2 regions of the Dialister micraerophilus genome follow, and region 2 is predicted to be linked to the other one. Evidence: a T-box and tRNA genes for the amino acid it is inferred to sense, from the RefSeq annotation. Region 2 holds a T-box; the other holds one or more tRNA genes.

Region 1 (12,057 bases), on a different contig from region 2:
ACCTGCGGTGCAAATTATATGATAACCTAATTTTATTAATGTTTTCGCTAAATTTACTGTTTCTTCTTTATCTCTGTCACTTACTGTTATAAGCACATTACTTCCGGGTTCTACAATTATATTTGATGCAACTATGGCTTTATACATTGCCTCTTCATATGTAGCCCCTATTCCCATAACTTCTCCTGTGGATTTCATTTCCGGTCCTAATTTTATTTCTATAAGTCCGAGTTTTGAGAATGAAAATACAGGAGCTTTTATTGCTACATAATTTTTATCCGGAACCAATCCTTTCGGAAGTCCTAAACTTTCAACAGTTTCTCCCAATGCAATTCTTGTTGCACATTCAACCATATTTATTCCCGTAACTTTACTCATAAATGGAACTGTTCTGCTTGCTCTGGGATTTACTTCTATTACATACACTTTATCTTTAACTACGATAAATTGAATGTTAACCAACCCTTTTACGTTCATAGCACATGCAATTTGTTTTGTATAGGTAACAAGTTTATCAATAATTTTTTGATCCAAGTGTTGTGGAGGATATACTGCAAAAGAATCTCCTGAATGTACTCCGGATCTTTCAATTTGTTCCATTATTCCCGGTATACATACATCTATACTGTCGGATATTGCATCTATTTCAACTTCTCTTCCTATCATATATTGATCTATTAATACGGGATGTTCATGAGATGCAACTACCGCTTCTTTTAAATATTGTCGTAATTCGGCATAATTATAAACAATTTGCATTGCTCTTCCGCCCAACACATAACTCGGTCTTACAATCAACGGATATTCCAAGTCTTTTGTTTTTTCTATAGCTTCTTCGATACTTTCAACTAAACATCCTTTCGGACGAAGAATATTCAATTGCCCCATCAATGTATCAAATCTTTCACGATCTTCCGCCATATCTATACTTTCATTTGATGAACCTATAATGCGGATACCTCTTTTTGCCATCGGTGTAGCTAAATTAATTGCCGTTTGACCTCCGAATTGACATATAACGCCTTCGGGGTTTTCTTTATCTATTATTTCCATAACATCTTCTTCAGTAAGAGGTTCAAAGTACAGAGAGTCAGATGTATTGAAGTCTGTAGATACAGTCTCAGGATTGTTATTTATTACAATTGATTTCTTTCCGGCTTTCTTCAATGCCCACGCAGCATGAACTGAGCAATAGTCAAATTCTATACCTTGTCCTATTCTTATGGGACCGGATCCGAATACAACTACCGAGTCTTTTCCTTGCGCTTCAACTTCATCTTCACTTCTATATGAAGAGTAATAGTATGGAGTATGTGCTTCAAATTCTGCCGCACAGGTATCTACCATTCTGAAGGATGAACGGATATTATTTTTTCTTCTAAATTTTTCTACTTCTTTTTTACTTACTTCGCAAAAATGCGCTATTACTTTATCAGGCATTTGAATTCGTTTTGCTTCCGTCAAAGAATTTTGTGTCATGCCTTCTTTTATCAAAAGTCTTTCAACTTTAATTATATTTTGTAATTTATGAATGAAGAACAAATCAATTTTAGTTATTCTATTGATTTCTTCAGGTTCAATACCTCTACGTAATGCTTCGGCTACAACAAAAATACGTTCATCATCAACTCTGTGCAGCAAACATTTTATATCATATAAAGATTGATTATCGAGTTTGTTTAAATGCAAATAACCTTCACCGGTTTCCAATGCACGTACTGCTTTTAGCATTGCTCCTTCAAAAGTTCTGTCCATAGCCATTACTTCACCGGTTGCTTTCATTTGTGTTCCTATGGAGCGATCTGCAAGTGTAAATTTTTCAAAGGGCCACCTTGGGAATTTTACAACAACATAATCCAATGAAGGTTCGAAACATGCTTTAGTATTTCCTGTTATGCAATTGCTTATTTCGTCAAGTGTTTCTCCCAATGCAATTTTTGCTGCAACTTTCGCTATAGGATATCCCGTTGCTTTTGATGCAAGTGCCGATGATCTGCTTACTCTCGGATTTACTTCTATTACATAGTATTTATTTGTTTTACTGTCTAACGCATATTGAACGTTGCATCCGCCTTCTATTTCCAAATATCTAATTATATCCAATGAAGCTTTTCTCATCATCTGATATTGTGTATCTGTCAATGTAAGCGTAGGTGCAACAACTATGGAATCTCCTGTGTGTACTCCAACCGGATCTATATTTTCCATTGCACATACAATTATGCAATTGTCGGATTTATCTCTCATGACTTCAAATTCTATTTCTTTCCATCCTGCAACACTTCGTTCTACAAGAATTTGATTTATCGGAGATAATTTTATTCCGCGGTTTGCAATTTCTTCCATTTCATATCTGTCCCTTGCAATTCCGCCGCCTGTTCCACCTAATGTATACGCCGGACGTATAATTACCGGATATCCCAATTTTTCGGCAAAGTCTACTGCAGGTTGCAATTCTTCAAATATTTCACTTTCCGGTACAGGCTGATTGATTTTTTGCATAGCCTCTTTAAAAAGTTCTCTATCTTCCGCATGCTTGATAGCGTGTAAAGAGGATCCTAAAAGTTTTACATTGTATTTTTCCAAAACACCTGCAGAAGCTAATTGCACCGCCATATTTAATCCTACTTGTCCGCCCAATGTTGCAAGTAACGCATCAGGACGTTCTTTTTTTATAATTTCTGTAATAAAGGGTAGTGTAATCGGTTCAATGTAAACTCTATCTGCTAAATCTACATCCGTCATAATCGTTGAAGGATTACTGTTAACCAAAACTACTTCTACGCCTTCTTCTCTCAATGATTGGCAGGCTTGTGATCCTGCATAATCAAATTCTGCAGCTTGCCCTATTACAATAGGACCGGATCCTATGACCAATACTTTTTTTATATTTTTATCAATCATTCTTTTCAGCCTCCATCATTTTTATAAATTCTTCAAATAAATAAAAATTGTCTACGGGTCCAGGGCCTGCTTCAGGATGATATTGAATTGCCTGTATAGGTAATGTTTTGTGTCTGAACCCTTCTACGGTATTATCATTTACATTTATGTGTGTGATTTCAATGCAGTCCGGAATATTTTCCGATGAAACGGCATATCCGTGATTTTGTGAAGTTATATAAACTTTACCTTTTCTTAAATCTTTTACCGGATGATTTGAACCTCTATGCCCAAAAGGTAATTTATAGGTTTGTGCACCTAGTGCAAGTGCTAAAACTTGAATACCCAAACATATTCCGAAAATAGGCTTTTTACCTATTAATTGTTTAACTGTATCAATCACATAATAAGCATCCTTAGGGTCTCCCGGTCCGGGACTTAAAAAGATTCCGTCCGGGTTTGTACTTAATATTTCTTTTGCTTCTGTTTTTGCAGGGTAAACTGTAACTTCGCAATCTAAGGCATTAAGTCTTTTTAAAATATTTTTCTTCAATCCGCAATCCAATAACGCAACTTTATACTTACCTTTTCCACAAACATACTTTTCAGAAGTTGTTACACGTTCCACATTATTTTTATGTAAATCTTTTGAAAGCATTTCTTTTATAATTTCTTTTGAAGTGTCCGATTTAACAATTACAGCTTTCATAGCCCCGCCGCTTCTTATAGCTTTTGTTACTGCTCGTGTGTCTACATTATAAATACAAGGTATATTATTGGTCTTGATAAAATTTTCCAATGTATTCTCACATTCCCAATTACTTGGTTGTTTTGTCAATTGATCTATTACTATACCTGAAACAATAGGTTTTTCATATTGATTAAAATGCTCTGCCACACCGTAATTTCCTATTAAAGGGTATGTAAGTGTAATAATTTGACCTTCATATGACGGATCTGTAAAACATTCTTGATATCCTGTCATTCCGGTATTAAATACCAATTCACCCATTACAGATTCTTCAGTCAGAAGTTCTCCCTCAAAACACTTTCCGTTTTCAAGCACAAGTAAACCTTTCATACAGATACCTTTCCTTTTTCCATAACAACTTTACCGTCAACAATTGTCAATATTGCTTTACCTCGTAATTCAATACCTTCATATGGAGTAAATACTGCTTTTGTATACAAATCTTTTCCCGTAACTGTCCACTTGTAATCAGGATCTATTACAGTGATGTCTGCAGCAGCTCCTTCTTCAAGTATTCCGCCTTCTATTTCCAACAGTTTTGCCGGATTAACCGACATTATTTCAACTACTTTATCAATTGTAATTTCCCCTGTGTGATACAAGGTTGTAAGTACTGAAGCTAAAGACGTTTCAAGTCCTGCAATACCGTTCGGTGCGCATTTAAAAGGCACGTCCTTTTCTTCAGAAGTATGAGGGGCATGATCTGTTATGATTGCATCAACAATTCCTTCTTTAATTGCTTCAATCAATGCTTTTCTGTCATCATCCGTCCTTATAGGAGGTGCCATCTTAAATGATGATTCAAAATTTTTTAAATATTCATCTGTAAAATATAAATGTTGAGGTGTGACTTCACATGTTACCGGAAGTCCTTCAGCTTTTGCTTTTCTTATAATTTCTACAGATTTTGCAGAACTTAGATGTGCTATATGTACATGACATCCTGTCATCTCCGAAAGCAACACATCTCGTGCAACTGCAATATTTTCTGCAACTGCAGGTCTACCGGTTATTCCTAATTCGCATGAAACTTTACCTTCATTCATATACCCGTGTTCAGTCATTGTTTTATCTTCAGCATGATCTATAATCATTTTTCCGAACATATTTACATATTCCATTGCACGTCTCATAAAATCGGAATTCTCAATATAACTTCCGTCATCCGAAAATGCTACTGCCCCGGCCTCTACCATATCACCTATTTCAGAAAGTTGTTTACCTTCGAGATTTTTTGATACTGCACCTATTACATGTACTTTTACACAAGCACTTTCTTGTATCCTGTAAAGCAAATCTTTTACAAGAGCGGCATTATCAATTACCGGAGATGTATTCGCCATTGTCGCTACTTGCGTAAATCCCCCGGCAGCGGCAGATTGAGTACCGGTATAAATATCTTCCTTTGCTTCTTGTCCCGGTTCTCTTAAATGAACATGCATATCTATAAGTCCCGGAGTAACAAAACAACCTTTAACATCATATATGTTTGCATCTTCATCAATTAAATTCTTCCCGATGCTTTTTATACGATTATTTTCTACCAATACATCTAACTTTTCATGTTGACCTTTTGCCGGATTTACTAAAGTTCCGTTTTTAATCAGTAATTTCAAGATCATTCCCCTCCGTCATAGTTAAATACAACAAAGCCATTCTCACGGCAACTCCGTTTCTTACTTCTTCCTGAATCCAGGATTTTTCATTATACGCAACATCATAACTTATTTCTATTCCTCTATTCATAGGACCCGGATGAAGAATTTTACAATTTTTCTTTGCCAATTTCAAACGTTCACTATTTAAACCGAACAACCTTGAATATTCTCTTAATGTAGGAAAAAATCCTCTTGCAGCACGCTCCAATTGTATACGAAGGACGTTTACGGCATCTGCACCTTCAAGTGCTTCTTCCATACTGCTTGCAACTACAGCTCCCATACTTTCAAATTCTTTGGGTACCAAAGTTGCAGGTCCATACAGATATACTTTTGCACCCATTTTTATGAATCCTTTTATATCACTTCTTGCAACCCTTGAATGCAATATATCTCCCAATATGGCCAATTTCATCCCTTTAAAGCTGACACCGGATTCTTTCAAAGTCAGCATTTCCAACAATGTTTGCGAAGGATGTTCATGTGCACCGTCTCCTGCATTAATAACTATAGGCATTTTAATATGATGATTAATTATTTCGGACGCAAAAAAAGCGGCACCCTCGGACGAATCTCGAATAACAACAGCATCAGCTTCCATCGCCGCCATTGTCAATAACGTATCTTTTACGCTTTCACCTTTCGTCATCGAGCTACCGCTCTTGGAAATATTAATAACATCGGCACCTAAATACTTGCCGGCAAGTTCAAATGAACTTCGTGTTCTTGTTGAATTTTCAAAAAACAAATTAACAACAGATTTCCCTCGTAAATATGAAGTCTTCTTATAATCGGAAATAAGAATTTTTTTCATTTTCGAAGCAATGTCCAAAATTTTATCAATCTCAATTGCAGATAATGAATCCATTCCCAAGACTGATTTCCCATACAATGAATTATTTATCATTTCCGCCTCCCAGAATACTTACTTTTTGTTATCTTTGCTATTGTATTGCATTACAAAAACTTTTTCAAGTTTTAAAAGGTTAAAAATGAATAAAAATTTTTTAATTGAAATGATAAATTTTCCGACATATATAAAATAAATGTTTCAAATAAAAAATATATAAACATTTATCATCATTGACAAAAAGATATTTGCTTTATACCCTAATATACGGAGGTTGTTATGAAGAAACAAAAAAAGACAAATGTTATGAGAATACTTGATAAAGCCGGTATTCCATATAAAACAAAATCTTATGATTTCGATTTGGATGATTTATCCGGAGTTCATGCAGCAGAAGAATTAGGTTTCAATCCCGATATGGTTTTTAAAACTATTGTTACAAAAGGAAATAAAACCGGTCCCGTTGTCTTTTGTTTACCGTCAAATAAAACATTGGATATGAAAATTGCAGCATCGGTAAGTGGAAACAAAAGTATAGAGATGATACATCTAAAAGATTTACGTACTTTAACAGGTTATGAAAGAGGAGGATGCTCTCCAATCGGAATGAAAAAAGATTTTCCCACTTATTTTGATGAATCGGTTTCCAAACATAATGAAATAAGTGTAAGTGCCGGTCATCGTGGACAACAGATACTTATTTGCCCAAACAGTTTAATAAAATTCATAAATGCAAAAATTTATAAAATCACTTTAGATTAAATATTTTTCGCATGCTTTCCTTGACAAAAGCAACTGTGATAGATATACTAATAAAGTAATACGGCCCGGTGGTGTAGCGGTCTAACATGTCGCCCTGTCACGGCGAAGATCGTCAGTTCAAATCTGATCCGGGTCGCCATTAGCGGAAGTAGCTCAGTGGTAGAGCACCACCTTGCCAAGGTGGGGGTCGCGGGTTCGAGTCCCGTTTTCCGCTCCATTGAGGCGGCATAGCCAAGCGGTAAGGCAGAGGTCTGCAAAACCTTTATCCTCAGTTCGATTCTGAGTGCCGCCTCCATTTATTTATGCCGGGGTGGCGGAATTGGCAGACGCAAGGGACTTAAAATCCCTCGAATCGAAAGATTCGTACCGGTTCGACTCCGGTCCTCGGCACCAAAAAAAGCGATTTATATCGCTTTTTTTATTTATAAAAATAGCTTGAAGAAAAAACTCTTCAAGCTATTTTTTAATCCAATTTTAGTCCAATATATTCAATTTGTAAACATAATACAAATCATTCAAAACTTCAGTCTTTTTCATCATTTCAATTTGAAGTTCAGATGCTGTATCATAATCACCTGTTTCCAATGCATCTTTCAATCTGCTGCAAATACATTTACTATTCACTGTATCTTTAGCCAATTCTCTTCTTAATGCATTAATTTCTTCCCATCGTCTCTCATCTAAAAGATCTTCACATTTTAATTTTTTGTAACCTCTTACAATACTTTCCGTATATGGGATAATTCTATCAATCAATTCATTTTTCCATCTGAATAAAATTGTCTGTATAAATGAATCTATAATCGGTTTTGTAAATGAATTTCCACTAAGAAGCGCTTGTACTTTTTCAGCATTTTCTTTCATTATTTTTACGTTTTCCCAAACCGTTGCCGGCGGTTTTCCAAATATCGCATCCCTTTCTTCTTGCGTAAAGTCATCGAATATATTTTTTTCACATCTGTATTCTCTGCCTTTTTTCAAATATTCATATTCTTCAGATGCTTTTTTAGACAATTCTGCCAACAATTCCTGACCGGTTTTACCTGACTCTACAGCATATTCAATTCCTTCAAGAGCTGCCAAGTACAACGCAGCAACTGCAATATATGCATTTGTAAACGGATTTGGAGCTCTGAGTTCAAATCTTGTTGCTTTAGGATTTCCTATATCTCTTATCAAACCTATTAAAATTGTTCTGTTTCTAGATGGAAATTCCGGTGTCAATCCTAATGATGTAACTATACAAATCGGAGCTTCAAATCCCGGCTTCAATCTGTTAAATGCATCCGTTGTAGATGTAACGAAAGGATTTATAACTTCATAGTTTTTTAAAATTCCCATTACAAATCCATAGCCTAAAGGACTTAAATACTCTTTTTCGGTGTCTTCCGGAACCATTAAGTTTATTGATTTGCCGTTCTTAAGTTTTGCAATAATTCCCAAGTGTGTATGTTTTCCGCTTCCTGCAACACCTTGAATAGGTTTTGCTTTAAATGATACGTCCAAACCGTTTTTTCTGAAAATTTCACGTACCATAATTCTTACTTCGAGTTCATTGTCACAAGCTTGCAAAGGATTTGTAGTAAATCTCCAATCCAATTCAAGCTGCTCACATACATCTACAATATGACCTTCATCATCTACTTTTGGTTTTATTCCGCCAACTTCTTTATGTCCCATTTCAACTTTAAGTCCACGTGCTTCCAGTTCGGAAATGGTTTCTTCCATAGCTGTACGAACATTACCGCGCATTTTCTGCCAATACTGCTCTTGCAATCTCTGTGATGTAGACAAATGTTGAACAGTTTCATTTTCACTTGGAGTTCTTACCCAAAATTCAAGTTCCGTACCGGTTGTAAATGCAATATCTTGTATTTGATCAACAGGAACATGACTCATTCCTTTAAGCTTATTTGAATTCAACAATTCTTTTATTCTTCCTGCTACATAATCACAAGAACGTTTTAAGATAGAACGTGAATCAATTAACTCGTTATTATGAATCAAAAAAGCCGGAATTCTTAATGTTCCTACAGGTAAATCGTTTTTATCCAAATGCTCATAATTATAATCAACATACCAATTTACGCTGCTGTCGGCAATCATATCCACTCTAGCATCATTTAAAGTTGCAATATTTCCGAATACTACCGATGAACCGTCAGTCTGTACAGCTTTACCTGCAAAGAAATCTTCATAATTTTTTCTGAATAATTCAATCGGTATTCTCTCATCAGTATCATTTCCGCCTAAATCTATCCCGATTAAAGATACAAATTTTATCTCAGGATGCTGAGCCAATAAAGATAATACCCCTTCTTTACCGTACTGCCCTGCCGGAATATAGTATAATAAATCCTTTTTCATAAAAAACCCTCCCAAGCGGTATAATCTTCAAAAGACAAAATGACCCATTCATAAAGAATGAGTCATCATTGACACCAAAATATTAACTTATGGAATAAGAATACAATACATGTCACATTTTGTCAAGCTTACTCAGCAAGTATTTCACGAACGACAGTATTTATAAGCTTACCGTCCGCTTTACCTCTCAACTTAGCCATAACGGATTTCATAACCAAACCCATCTTTCTGTCTTCAGGGTTCATTGCATTTACGATTTCCACTACAACCTTCTTGACAGCTTCTGCTGAAAGCTCTGCAGGCAAATATTTTTGTAATATATCAATTTCAGCCTGTGTCGCCTCAACCAGGTCTTCTCTACCGGAATCTTTTATTTCCGCAAGCGTTTCTTTACGCTGCTTAACTTCCTTACGTAGAATTGTAAGAACCTGATCATCATCGAAGTCTGCGTGTCCGTTGTCAATTTCAGCTTGTCTTATATGTGCTCTTGCCATTCTAATTACATTTAATGCAAGCTTACCGTTTTCTTTAGCTTTCATGGCAGCCTTCATATCTACCATAAGCTGCTGTTTTAATGACACAACTATCACCTTGACCTTAACGTTACGAACGACTTAAAAATAAAAACCTTATTAAATCGAACAAAACCGATAAAATAACAAACTATTTAAATTTGCGTTTTCTTGCGGCCTCAGATTTAAGCTTACGTCTTACGCTTGGCTTTTCATAATGTTCACGTTTTCTTACTTCAGAAAGAACCCCGGCTTTTTGGCAGGAACGTTTAAATCTGCGAAGAGCACTATCAAGAGATTCGCCCTTTTGGACTTTTACTTCAGACATCTATATCCCTCCCTCCAAATAAGACTGATGGGGTGCTAATGCACACTATTAAATTATAAAATATTCATGAATTGATGTCAATCTAAAAGTACTAAAAAGTATTGAACTTCAGATTTCAATTCAAAATATGGTAATTTTTAATGCTTGACGTCTTCCGGAAACGGCGGCCATCCCATATCTTTTCCTCCGATAATATGTGCATGAAAATGAAATACTGTTTGTCCCGCTTTTTCCCCTGTATTCATAACTAAACGAAATCCGTTTTTACCTAAATCTGCATTTTCAGCTATTTCTTTTATCTTCAAAAAGAAATCCGAAAAAATTTCATTGCTTTTTGTATTTATATCTAAAATATTTTTTACGTGTGTTTTAGGTATAACTAAAATATGTACCGGAGCACATGGCTGTATATCTTTGAACGCAAACCACTTTTCATCTTCATAAACTTTCGTGCTAGGAATTTCTCCTGCTGCAATTTTACAAAATAAACAATTATCCATTTTAAACCTCCTCTATAACTCTACCTATAAGTCCCTCATCGGTAACTTCCTCTACAATAACGGAGTATAAATGTCCCCTTTTTACATTCTCCCCTTTTATAGTAACACGAATATACTCATCGGAAAATCCTTCAAAGTATTCTTCTTTCTTGTTTTCAGCCAATACATGTACAATTTTATTTAAAAATTCACATCTAAATTCTTTTGAAATCTTTTTTTCCAACTCTTGTACACGATGAACACGTTTTTTCTTTTCTTCATTAGTAATTTGATTTGGATACATTGCCGCCGGTGTTCCCGTACGCTTTGAAAAAGGAAATACGTGTATTGCGGAAAAATTCAATTCATGTAAAGTATTTAAAGTTTCTTTAAAATTTTCTTCGGTTTCTCCCGGAAATCCTACAATCAAATCTGTGGTAAGTGCCAAATTCGGAATTTTTTCCCTAAGCATAGCAATTAAATCTTTATATTGCTTAAGCCTATAATGCCTGTTCATACTTTTAAGTACCGCATCCGAACCTGACTGCAACGGCAAATGCAAATGATGACAAACACGTTTTTCATTTTTTATAATATTTATCAATTCATCTGAAAGTTCTACTGATTCAATTGAGCCTAAGCGTATTCTTAAAAGATTCGGAATTTTCAAAAGTTCAGATACCAATGTTGATAAAGATGTTCCGTTTCTTAAATCTTTTCCGTAATTACCTAAATGTATTCCTGTTAAAACTACTTCTCTATAACCTTTTTCTACCAGTTTTTTGATTTCATCAACAGCATCTTCTTGTTTTCTTGATTTCAACCTTCCTCTTGCATACGGAATAATGCAAAAAGTGCAATAATTATCACACCCCTCTTGCACTTTTACAAATGCACGAGCTTTTACTTCACCTTCCGGATCTACTGTCAAATTTTCATATTCACGTATTGACATTATATCCTTGACTGCATTTACAGTTTTTTCACTTTTTTCGGCTTCTTCTATATAATCTACTATTTTATTTCTGTCTTGATGCCCGACAATTACATCGACATCTCCCATTTTTTCCAATTCTTCCGGTGCAACTTGAGCATAACACCCTGTTGCGGCAATAACGGCATCAGGATTGTTTCTACGTATTTTACGTATAACCTGTCTTGATTTCCGATCACCTATACTTGTAACTGAACAAGTATTTATAATATAAACATCAGCAACTTCAGAATGCTCGACAGGTTTATATCCTCTATGTATAAAAAGTGTACGCATAGCATCACTGTCATATTGATTTACCTTGCATCCCAATGTTATGAATGATACTTTTTTTGTGTTTTTACATTGTTCTCTTTCGTTAATCATTCTTATCTCACTTATTTCTACCAATTTATTCTATTAAAGTATATTATACTCAATTTCAGTATTAATTGCATTCAAAAAAGTTTCGGTTTTCACCGAAACTTTTTATT
Region 2 (12,057 bases):
TAACCGCACTGGGCGATGTAAATTCTTTTTTTATCATATATACCTCTTTTATTATTTTTACTTACGCTTGTTTTTTACTTTTTTCTTTTTCTTTTTTGTATTTGTTTTTGTATTTTGTTCGTTAAACATATCCAATGGAGATTTGAGTTCTCCTATAATAAAATCAAGTTCCTTTTTCTCGGTATCCGCTTTTACAAGTGTAACTTTAAGCGGCATTCCCAAATGATAAGTTTTTCCGCTGCATTTTCCTTTGAGCAGCATCGTATCTTCCATGTATACATACTCATCATCTTCCATGTCGTTTACATGTACCAATCCTTCAGCTCCGTTTTCCAATCCTACAAAAATACCGAATGAAGTTACTCCCGTAATTTGTGCATCAAAAGGTTCTCCTACAAATGCCGTCATGTATTCAGTAATTTTTAAATCTGTTACATCTCGTTCGGTTTGTGTTGCATTTTGCTCCGTTTCAGAACAATGTTCAACTGCTTTTACAAGAAATTCGGTTTCTTTTTCACGTTCAGATTTACTTTTTTGTTTTGTAAGTGCATCTTTTATAAGTCGATGTACCATCAAATCGGGATATCTTCTTATGGGCGATGTAAAGTGTGTATAACACGTAGATGCTATTCCGAAGTGTCCTTCATTTTCAGTGCTGTATCTTGCTTGTTGCAACGATCTCAATGTCATTGCCTGTATTGCGTATTCGATATCTTTATCTTTTACATATCTTAATAATTTTTGTAAATCTTCGGGTTGCACTTTTTCGGGTATTTTTATCGGTATTGCACAAACTTCCATAAGTTTTCTTAAATTCTTTATTTTGTCGTTATCGGGTATTTCATGTATACGATAGACAGATGTGTTTCCTGTTTTTTTCAAAAATCTTGCTACGGTTTCGTTTGCGGCTATCATGGCATCTTCTATCATTCTTTCGGATATGCCTCGTATTCTTTTTTCTATACGTAAAGGTTTACCTTCTTTATCGAGAATTACTTTGTATTCGGGAAAGTCAAATTCAAGTGCTCCTCTTTGTATTCTTTCTTTTCGTAAAATTTCCGTACATTCACGAAAATCCGAAAGCATGGGTACAAACGGTTTCAGTTCTTCACTTATAATATTTTCTTCAAATATTTGATTTATTTCGGGATAAGTACATCTTCTTGAAACTCGTATTATTGAAGGTGTTATTTTTTTTGTTTTTATTTTACCTTCACGAGTTACTTCCATTATACATGAAACCGCATATCTGTCTTTATTTGCATTCAAACTGCACAAGTCGTTTGATAACTTAAACGGAAGCATAGGTATTACTCTGTCCGACAAATAAACACTGGTTCCCCTCTTATATGCTTCTTTATCAAGTTCTCCGGCTTTTTTTACATATCTGCTTACATCTGCAATATGTACTCCGAGTATGAAATTTCCGTTTTCCGTTTTTTCACAATGTACGGCATCATCCAAATCTTTGGAGTCTGCTCCGTCTATTGTTATAAGTTGTAAGTTTCTGTAATCTTCAATATTTCTTTCAGGAATGATTTTTTCACTTAAGGATTTTGCTTCTTCAAGTACTTTATTTCCAAAAATGTGCGGTAAACGGTGTTCCGCTATTATTGTGTCTATATCTACTCCCGCATCACCTTCGTAGCCCAATATTTCAGTTATTATGCCTTGTGCATTTGACCTTCTCCCGGGCCAACGATCTATTTTTACCATTACACGTTGTCCCGTTTGTGCATTTTTCGTATCTCCGTCCAATACATCTATTATTATAGGTATTTTTGCGTCTAAGGGTTCTACTTCCCCTCCGAATCTTGTCTTTTTGAATGTGCCTGTAAATGTATCGTTTGCACGTGCAATTATTCGTTTTACCGTACCTTCATTTCTATGTCGTCCATAGTATGAGAATATTATTTTTACTTCTATTGTATCTCCGTTTAATGCATTTAATCTGTCAGATTTTGATATATATACATCTTCATGAAATTCATCTGTTATCAAAAATCCGAATTTATCTCCGCATGATTGATATATACCTTCAACAATTGCTCCTGGTTTATATACTTTTAAAATTTTTCTTTCCATTCTTTCTCCTAAATAAAAAGAGCTTGCTTAAGACGGCACATAACCCGTTCTCAACGCAAGCCCGTATTTACATTTTTAAAATGTATTCATAAAACGTCCCAAGAGTATGCAAAGTACGGCAAAAGCAATACCGAATATAACGGTAAATTTTGCTAAAACCGCATCTTTACCGCGTGCTTTTCCGCCTGCCATAGCTTGAGTTCCTCCCCCGATGGAGCTTCCCATTCCCGGCTGTTTGGATTCTTGTGCAATAGTTACTACAATCAATAAAACAGATATCAACATAGTAATTCCGATTAATAAAAATTTCACGACTTTCCTCCTGTTATCTGCATTGCAGATATGGTCTTACCAAGAAATTAATCATTTTCAGTATATACCACAAAAGACTTGAGGTCAACTTTTTTATTTTTTACGTAATCTTTCGAGTTTTGCTTGTACATCTACCGGTAAATTTCTTCCTATTTCACTGCGCATATTTTTCAGATTATTTGTTTTTATAAATGTATGCTGCCTTTTTTTATCTTGTTTAAGCATACGTTCCAAATCGGCAACTGCCAAACGATACGAGCCATGTCCCAAAACTTGATTTTGTTCCGGCCCGTCAGACGTTACGACAAATATTGATCTGTATTCATCACGCCGCTTGTATGATTCACGTTCTATATAGCTGTCCGCAGTCATTCTTGCAGGTGTAAACACTATATGAAAATATTCGGATAATGTTTCTTCACGAATTTTCAACGATGTTCCTTGTCCGTCAAATACTATTATTATTTCAATGTCATTATGTGCACCGAAATCTTGAAGTGCGTCAATAAGCATTTTTCTGCCGGTTTCCAAGTCGTGCGTAGGATATTGATCGCTCATGCAAAATATAACATTGTATCCGTCAACTAAGTATAAGTCTTTCATATTAGCCTCTTTGCTTGACGGATTCATAAATCAAAAGTGCTGCAGCGACCGATACGTTTAATGAAGATACTTTGCCTTTCATAGGTATACGTACTAAAAAATCGCACATTTTCTTTGTCAGCAAAGATATCCCTTTACCTTCCGCTCCCATTACTATTACCAAAGGTCCTTTCAGGTTTGATTCATAGTATAGAAGTTCACCTTCCATATCCGCACCTACTACCCAAAAACCTTTTTCTTTCAAATGTTCGAGCGTTTGTCTTATATTACCTATTTCACATACCGGCAAATAGGAAAATGCTCCGGCAGCGGTTTTTATCGCCGCTGCCGTTACGGGAGCACTTTTGTGTTTCGGAAGCAACACTGCGGAAACTCCGGCACATTCTGCAGTACGAACTATCGCTCCGATGTTGCGTACATCTTCAACTCCGTCAAGTAATACAATCAACGGATCTTCTTTCGCTTTTGAAAGTACTTCTTCCAAGTCGGAATATTCAAAAGGTTTCATACTTGCAACAATGCCTTGATTGCGTACTCCGTCGGACATTTTATCCAATATTTCCTGCTCTTCGATTTGTACCGGAATATCTTTATTTTGCGCAATTTTTACTATATCTTTCAAGCGTTGATCGTTGTTTCCGGATTTTATGAAAATCTTTTTTATTTGATTTTCATTTAAAGCTTCTTTTACGCTGTTTCTTCCGCATATAAATAAATCTTCCGATTTTTTCAATGTTTTTCTTTTATTTTTTTGTGAAAATTGTTTTTTTACCGTCTGTGTTTTATTTGAGTTTTTATGTGTTTTATTTTTTATAAGCATTTTTCAGTTCCTTTAACAAAAAACACAGTGCTTTTTCCATTATAAAATTCAATCTCTCTGTTTGCCCTGACAGATACAAGTATCCCAATACACCTTCAAATGCGGTAGATTCACGATATTCTTCCACAGTTGCACTTTTGGGAACTGTAGAATTCGTATTTCTTGCACGTTTTGCCACTTTTATTTCACGTTCGGAAAATAAATCTCTCAAGTCATTCATTATTACCGCTTGTTTACGTGCGGACACTGCACTCATTGATATATCATTCAATACTTGTACATGGTAAATACCGGTTGCTATCAATTGACTACGAATAAAATGTGACCAACACACATCTCCCATGTAAGCCAATGTCAATGCATCCATTGAAAAACAATCTTGTTCGGTTAAAATTGTTTTTTGTTTACCGAGTCTTTCTACCATTAATTTTCTTAATAACAATACGCGTTTAAACTCCACGCTTTTTCCACCTTGCTCCCGTTGCGGAATCTTCTACAGTTATTCCCAATTCTGCCAATTTATCTCTGATTTCATCTGCCAATTTATATTGTTTTTCTTTACGTGCGGTTTCACGTACGGATAAAATCATTTCCATTAATGCATCATAATCACTGCCGGCATAAGATTCTTGAGTATTCCATTCGTTTTCCAAAATCCCTAAAATATCCAAAATCGTTTTAAATGTTTCCTTCGCTTCAATTACTGCTTCTTTGTCAATAGCAACTCCTGAATTTACGGCGTTGTAGTAAATGTTTATGTCTTTTACAAAATCGAACAATACTCCTGTTGCAAGTCCCGTATTGAAATCATCATTCATTGCTTGACGGAATTCTTCAATTGTTCGTGCTGCCGCCTTTTTGAGTGAAACGGATTCGTTGGTTTCAACTTTTCCGTCTTCCTTTTCCATTTCTTTGATACGAGCAATTACATCTTTCAACTTGCTCATGTTCTTTTCCGCTTCTTCAAGTCTTTCATCACTGAAGTCAAGCGGGCTTCTGTAATGTGTCGACAAAAGGAAATAACGCAATGCATCTCCGGAATATTTTTCCAAAACATCTTTTACGAGGAAGAAATTATTCAATGATTTACTCATTTTTTCCGAATTGATTGTTATAAATCCGTTATGCAACCAATATTTTACAAATTTTTGTCCGGTTGCTCCTTCGGATTGTGCAATTTCATTTTCATGATGCGGGAAAATCAAATCACTTCCGCCTCCATGGAAATCAAATGTAGCACCGAGATAGTGTGTGGACATTACAGAGCATTCTATATGCCAACCCGGACGACCGTTTCCCCACGGACTTTCCCAAAACGGTTCACCCGGTTTTGCACCTTTCCAAAGTGCAAAATCTCCCGGATTTTTCTTTGCGGTATTTACCATTACACGTGCGCCGGCAAGCATATCTTCTACTTTACGTCCACTTAATTTGCAATAATCTTTAAATGTGGAAATATCATAGTATACGTCATTTCCCAACACATAAGCATGGCCTTTTTCTATCAAAATTTTTACCATATCTATAATGTCTTCCATATGTTTTGAAACATACGGATAAATATCTGCACGACGTATATGTAATGCATCCATTACCTTGAAGTACGCATCAATATATCGTGTAGAAACGGTTTTCCAATCCGATTTTTCGGCATTCGCTTTATTTATAATTTTATCATCTACATCTGTAAAATTTTGAATGAAATCTACATGATAACCTATATATTCAAGATATCTGCGAATTATATCCCATGTAACTGCAGGACGTGCATTTCCTATGTGCGGATGATTGTAAGGTGTTACTCCGCAAACATAAATTTTCACTTTACCTTCTTCTATCGGTTTAAAAATCTGTTTTTCACGTTTCAACGTGTTATAAACTTTAATTTCCTCCATAAGTTCCTCCCCTTATTTATTACAATTAAAAACCACCGTCCTACAGAGGCGGTGGTCCGTTGTTCCACTCTGTCAATAATAATTATTGCACCATTGTTCTTATCGCGAACATACGGAAAAGTATACTGTAAATTCCACTTTTCAGCTCACGAATGCATTTTCCATTTCGTTATCATTCAGCAGGCTCTCAGCCGTGACCTGCATTCTCTTTGAATTATAATCGAATGTACTTTTTTCGATCATCGCTCGTTATAAAAATAAGCGTCAAACAGCTGACCTGGTCTTTTCCCCCACACTCGCCTGCAGGAACGTTCGCTACGCGGAATATACCTCTCACTACTGATTCTCTCGAATTTAATCGGCAGGTCTTACACCTAAACCGCACCATGCTCAAAGATATTTTTATCTTCTTACGTGGATCGTTTCGCCTGCGACTGGCATCGATTTTCAACCACAGACCTGTTGATGCTCACCATAATTATAAGAGAGCAGCATTCTTTCTGTCAACCGCAAAAGGTGATTTTATCCGGAAAACTCAATATTTTTTCATTACTTGCATGCAACACTTTTATTTCGTTGAAATATTTTCGGCTTCATCAGTACGTTTTCCATTCCGAAATTTTTCGTTAAATACTTCAAACTGCAAATCTCATATGACATAAGATTTTTACATATAATGTACAATCAACGCATATTATATTATTATGTTACAATATTTTATGAGGTGGTAGTATGGATTTCGCATTTATAATTCCCTTTCTCGTAGTTGTAACGGGAAATTCTTTTTATCATTTTTTAAGTAAATCTATATCTCAATACTTAAATCCTTTTTTGGGACTTACCGTAACTTACGGATTTGCTTTTCTTTTAAGTATAGGATTATTTTTATTTACAAGAACTGATAATTTTTCTATCGAAATAAGCAAATTGAATTGGGTAAATTTTGCAATGGGTGCCGCAGTACTTGCCATTGAGTCGGGCTGGATTATTCTCTATAGAAGCGGCTGTGATATCAGTAAAGGTTCTCTTTTTGCAAATATTTGCATAAGTACAGTTTTGTTTTTACTCGGTTTTTTCTTCTTTCACGAAAGTATCACTATAAAAAAATTTATCGGTCTTGCCGTATGTCTTATAGGTGTCTACCTTATGAGCGCAACTTAAAAATCACTTGATATACATGGATACCTTTTATCATTTTTTCTATTCAAATATATTTTTTTATAGTATGATTTATTTATATAAATCTTCTATTGTTTATCTATTAACTTCTATCTTTTCTTTTGATATAATGAGTTAGATTTTTAAAAAAGGAGATTTAAATGATTACAGAACGCGAAATATTTTTGACAAATCCTGTTGAAAAAGCAAAAGTTGAAGAATTTTTAAAGAAATTCGATCTTACTTTCACAGGTGTTATTGATTATACAATGGGACTGTTTGATGACGGTAAATTAATCGGTACAGGTTCTTTAGGCGGCCGTGTTATGAGAGATATCGCAATTTGCGAGGAATATAGAGGAAAAGGTTTAACTCATCGTATTGTACGCAATTTGCAAGGTGAAGCCGACAGAAGAGGTGTAACCGGTAATCAGATTTTTACAAAACCTGAAACCGTTCCTGTATTTGAACATATGGGATTTAAATGTGTTGCAGTTGCAAATCCTTATGCGGCGTTACTTGAACGTGGAACAAATACATTAGATGAGTATTTGGCACGTATTCGTCCTCTTTTGGGTACCGGAAAAGGTAAAAACCGCGGTGCAATTGTAATGAATTGCAATCCTTTTACTTTCGGACATCGTTCTCTTATCGAATATGCAATAAATAATTGCGATGAAGTTATTATTTTTGCAGTTCAGGAAGATCGTTCAATTTTCCCGTTTTCAGATCGTTTCTCTCTTATCAAACAGGGAGTCGCTCATATGCACAACGTGGAAGTTGTAAGCGGCGGTGATTTTATTATTTCAAATGCTACATTCCCCACTTACTTTATAAAGGGAACTGATGAGCTTGCAGCACAAACAAAATTGGATGCTACGGTATTTGCCACACGTATCGCACCTGCACTCAACATAACCGTACGTTTTGTAGGTGAAGAACCTACCGATATGACTACAAATGCCTATAATAATGCAATGCGTGAAGTTTTCTCTGAAAACGGCATCGAATTGAAGGTTATTCCACGTGAACAAAAAGGAAATCAAGTGGTAAGTGCATCTTCGGTAAGAAATGCTCTTGCTCATGATGATTGGGAAACTGTACGCAGAATGGTCCCCAAAACAACTTTGACTTATTTACAGAGCCCGCAAGGTCAAAGCATTATTCATCGTATAAAAATGTTACAGGCTTTTAAGGATATGGAAATCAAGCCTGATTTGAAAAAAAATTCAAAGAAATAAATACAATAAAAAAAACGGCTGTACAGCCGTTTTTTTTATTACATTAATCAGCACTGAAAGGCAACAAAGCAATTGCTCTTGCTCTCTTTACTGCCAAATTGATGTTTCTCTGATGTTTTGCGCAAGCACCAGTTACACGACGCGGAAGAATTTTTCCACGTTCGGAAATGAAATGGCGCAATGTTGCAACATCCTTATAATCCAAGTTGTCCAACTTGTCTCCGAAAATCTGACTGATTTTCTTTCTCGGTTTTCTTGATTTATCTCTTCTAATCATTCTCTATTATCCCTCCTATATATCAGAACGGAATGTCTTCGTCATGCTTTACTTCTCCGAACTGACTGAAATTATTGCTCGGTTGACTCATACTGTCGGACTGCGCCGCATTCATGCGACCGTTCGCTCCCAAAGGTAATGCAATCAAGTTTGCAGTTACTTCAGTAACGTAACGTTTCTGTCCGTCAGGAGTTTCATATGAACGTGTCGAATAACGTCCTTCTACAAAGACACGGGTTCCTTTTCTGAGCTGATTACCTACTGCTTCCGCCAAATTTCCCCATGCTACCACATTGATGAAATCGGTCAATTCCCTCTGTTCACCTTGTGCGGTCGTATAGCTTCGATTAACGGCAATACTGAATGATGCTACCGCACGACCCGTTTTTGTAGCTCTAATCTGCGGATCTCTTGTCAAATTGCCTAAAACCTGAACTGAATTCATCGCTCTACCTCTGCTTAGTCATCCTGTTTAACAATAATGTGACGGATAATACTTTCACGAATCTTGATTACACGATCAAGTTCCTTGATGTTTTCCGGTTTCATCGTAAAGTCGATTACGAAGTAGTAACCTTCTGTCTGTTTCTTTACTTCGTATGCCAACTGACGTCTTCCCCATTCGTCAACTTTTTCTACAGTACCACCGTTTTTAACGATTGTGTCCTGTACAAGTTTACCTGCTGACTTAATAGCTTCTTCATCAGAAACTTTTACGATAAACATAACTTCATACTTATTCATCTAATCGCCTCCTTATCGGACCTATGTCCCATGCTTTTCATGGGCTAGGAAGTCGCTTGTACAACAAGCTTATACATTATAAACCAAACTCGAACAAAAATCAAGAAGAGATTACCTTTTCGGCAATCTCTTTATTTTTACAAATTTTCTTTTTTTCCTGTCTTTCTTTCGGCTCTCTTTTGTGCATGTCTTTCTTTTGCACGTTTTACATGTCCTGCCAATTTCATTCTGCTTATAATTTTAGATATTATATAACATAAAACCATTGCGGCAGAACCTAATGTAAGATGCTGATCTCCCAATACGGCACTCACCGATGGATCTTGTATAATCATTCCGACGGCACTCCATGCCAAAATCGCACCGCCCAAGTACAAAATCCACGGATACTTTTCTATAAGGTCTGAAAACAAGTTGCTTCCCCATACAATAATCGGCACGCTTACCAATATGCCTGCCATTACAAGAACCATATGTCCTTCGGCAGCAGCCACCACTCCAAGTACATTATCTATACTCATAACACCGTCTGCAATGATAATCGTACATATTGCACTTAAAAGTTTTTTCTTGGCACCGATATGCTTTTTATGTTTATGCTTATCTTGTATCATAAGCTCAATAGCTATCCATAAAAGCAAAATTCCGCCGATAAGATGAAGATATGGAATTGTGTGTAGCGCTTCTACAAATAAAAACGCAAGAACCAATCTCAATACAATAGCACCGAACGTTCCGAAAAATATAGCTTTTTTTCTTAAATCATGTTCCAGATGGCCTGCAACCATACTGATAAGTATTGCATTATCACCTGCCAAAAACAAGTCGACAACCAATACTTTCAACACTTTAATCAGTCCTGCTACTGTCAAAAGTTCTCCCAATATCTTATCCTCCTATAAAAATAAATATACGTTCAAATATGTTTTCATTTTACTAAATATATTTTTATTTTACAACAATACATTTTTACTGCATTTTCAAATTAAAACGGACCTTTCAATTTCGAAAAGTCCGCAAATATTCATTTGGAGCCGACAACAGGATTTGAACCTGCGACCTACGCATTACGAATGCGCCGCTCTACCGGCTGAGCTATGTCGGCATTAACAGAATATATTTTACTTAAAGTGTTTTAATTTGTCAAATACTCAATTATTTCTTTTTCTTGCTGATTGTAAATCCTGTAGCTTGTTGATTTGCCATTATTACTATATCGCTTATTTGTACACGAAGCGGTTGACTTACTGTAAATGCAATTATTTCAGCAATATCTTGCGCTTGAAGTGCATCTATATCTTCATATACCTTTGCCGCACGTTCTTTATCTCCACGAAACCTTACTTCACTGAACGGTGTCTCCACAAGTCCCGGTTGTATGGTTGTAACTTTAATATTACTGTCGATTACATCTATTCTCACTCCGTCACTGAATGTTTTTACAGCGGATTTTGTTGCACAATATACCGCTCCTCCCGCATACGCATATAATCCGGCGGTAGAGCCTATATTTATAATATGCCCTGTATTATGTTCAAGCATTGACGGCAAAAATGCACGTGTCATCATCATAAGACCTTTTATATTGGTGTCAATCATTTCCAATATACCGTCCTCACGATTTTGATTATAAGGTTCCAATCCTCTGGCAAGTCCGGCATTATTTACAAGTACATCTATGCTTTCAAATTCTTCAAGACATTCTTTTGCAACCGCATTAATATTTTCTACATCTGTAACATCCAATTTTTTTACATATGCTTGTGCTTCATATTTTACAGTTAATTCCTTTTGAAGACTTAAAAGTTTTTCCTGATTTCTTCCGCATAAAATAACATTATATCCTCTGATAGCCAAAGCACGAGCGGTTTCACGTCCTATTCCGCTGCCGGCACCCGTAATCAATGCTGTTTTTTTCATAAAATTTCCTCTTTCAAATTAAGATTATAATTATTTTACAAAATGTCGATTTCATTTTACTATGTATATATATGTGTTTGCAATGTGAGGTTCCAATGAAAAATATAATTAAATATTTATTTATTTTTATATGTGTATTCGCATTTACAGGTTGCTCAGATAATGTGTCACAGGTCAAAAACAATGATATTTCTTCAACCGAAACAATCGTTTTGGATAAAAAATCTGAAGATTTATATGAAAAAGCGAATAATTTATATAAACAAAATGATTTCGATAATGCTTTAAAGGTTGCAGATGAAGCCATTTCGTATAATAAAAACAATTACAAAGTATTATCTTTAAAAGGTTTATTGCTTGCGTTTGGAAACAAGCCGGATGAAGGAATAAAATTAATAGATACTTCACTGAAAATAAATCCCGATTATACTCAAGGTTTTTATGAAATGGCAATAGCATTGAAACTTGCAAAAAGGTATCAGGAGTCCATTGTATATTTCAATAAAGTTATCGATAAGGATCCTGAAAACACTTGGTCTTATTACGGTATTTCTACAGATTTTGCAGATATGAACGATAAAAAAGAAGCTTTATTTTATTTGAAAAAAGCGATTGATAAAGGCGGTATCGATGTAAAGAAAACTGCCGCAACTCAAGATCATTTCATGCGTTTTCATGGTGATCCCGATTTTGAAACTTTAGTTGCAAACTAAAAGTGCGAACTGAAATGTCTTATTACTTGAAATCCGTAAATAAGACATTTTTTATTTCGCACTTTTCAATTGCCCGTTTCTTCTGCAAGTTCTTCCCATTTTGCATATAATTTTTGCAATTTATTTTTTATATCTGTATATTGTTCGGCAATTTCTTCATAATTTGTCATTCCGCTTCCGAGTTGCATGTCATACATTTTCATTGTAGCTTCGAGACGATTTATTTCCATTTCTGTTTTTTCAAGCTTGAGCAAATCACCTTTTGCGGGTGCTGTTTGCTTTTCAATTT

The links. A T-box is a leader RNA that pairs with one kind of tRNA and senses whether it is charged. The one in region 2 lies ahead of cysS (cysteine--tRNA ligase), so its partner is inferred to be a tRNA-Cys.
Region 1: it encodes a tRNA-Cys, which carries the amino acid that the T-box ahead of cysS (cysteine--tRNA ligase) is inferred to sense. The anticodon was not compared.

What each region holds. Positions count from the first base shown of each region.
Region 1 covers NZ_CAMUNF010000002.1:96,863-108,919, forward strand. The annotation lists gene carB (carbamoyl-phosphate synthase large subunit) at 1-2,904, opposite strand, end outside; gene P6922_RS02265 (carbamoyl phosphate synthase small subunit) at 2,897-3,964, opposite strand; gene P6922_RS02270 (dihydroorotase) at 3,961-5,250, opposite strand; gene P6922_RS02275 (aspartate carbamoyltransferase catalytic subunit) at 5,234-6,199, opposite strand; gene ybaK (Cys-tRNA(Pro) deacylase) at 6,422-6,904, shown strand; tRNA gene P6922_RS02285 (tRNA-Asp) at 6,967-7,043, shown strand; tRNA gene P6922_RS02290 (tRNA-Gly) at 7,047-7,121, shown strand; tRNA gene P6922_RS02295 (tRNA-Cys) at 7,126-7,199, shown strand; tRNA gene P6922_RS02300 (tRNA-Leu) at 7,209-7,297, shown strand; gene P6922_RS02305 (type I glutamate--ammonia ligase) at 7,379-9,271, opposite strand; gene P6922_RS02310 (GatB/YqeY domain-containing protein) at 9,400-9,852, opposite strand; gene rpsU (30S ribosomal protein S21) at 9,935-10,111, opposite strand; gene P6922_RS02320 (histidine triad nucleotide-binding protein) at 10,249-10,611, opposite strand; gene mtaB (tRNA (N(6)-L-threonylcarbamoyladenosine(37)-C(2))-methylthiotransferase MtaB) at 10,613-11,950, opposite strand; gene dut (dUTP diphosphatase) at 12,057-12,057, opposite strand, start outside.
Region 2 covers NZ_CAMUNF010000012.1:5,018-17,074, forward strand. The annotation lists gene smpB (SsrA-binding protein SmpB) at 1-37, opposite strand, end outside; gene rnr (ribonuclease R) at 58-2,085, opposite strand; gene secG (preprotein translocase subunit SecG) at 2,161-2,397, opposite strand; gene P6922_RS05800 (NYN domain-containing protein) at 2,491-3,000, opposite strand; gene rlmB (23S rRNA (guanosine(2251)-2'-O)-methyltransferase RlmB) at 3,002-3,820, opposite strand; gene P6922_RS05810 (Mini-ribonuclease 3) at 3,804-4,280, opposite strand; gene cysS (cysteine--tRNA ligase) at 4,270-5,715, opposite strand; T-box leader at 5,757-5,967, opposite strand; gene P6922_RS05820 (hypothetical protein) at 6,448-6,876, shown strand; gene citC ([citrate (pro-3S)-lyase] ligase) at 7,035-8,114, shown strand; gene rpsR (30S ribosomal protein S18) at 8,158-8,388, opposite strand; gene P6922_RS05835 (single-stranded DNA-binding protein) at 8,414-8,836, opposite strand; gene rpsF (30S ribosomal protein S6) at 8,851-9,135, opposite strand; gene P6922_RS05845 (TerC family protein) at 9,273-10,019, opposite strand; tRNA gene P6922_RS05850 (tRNA-Thr) at 10,165-10,240, opposite strand; gene P6922_RS05855 (SDR family NAD(P)-dependent oxidoreductase) at 10,291-11,055, opposite strand; gene P6922_RS05860 (tetratricopeptide repeat protein) at 11,220-11,768, shown strand; gene P6922_RS05865 (ABC-F family ATP-binding cassette domain-containing protein) at 11,834-12,057, opposite strand, start outside.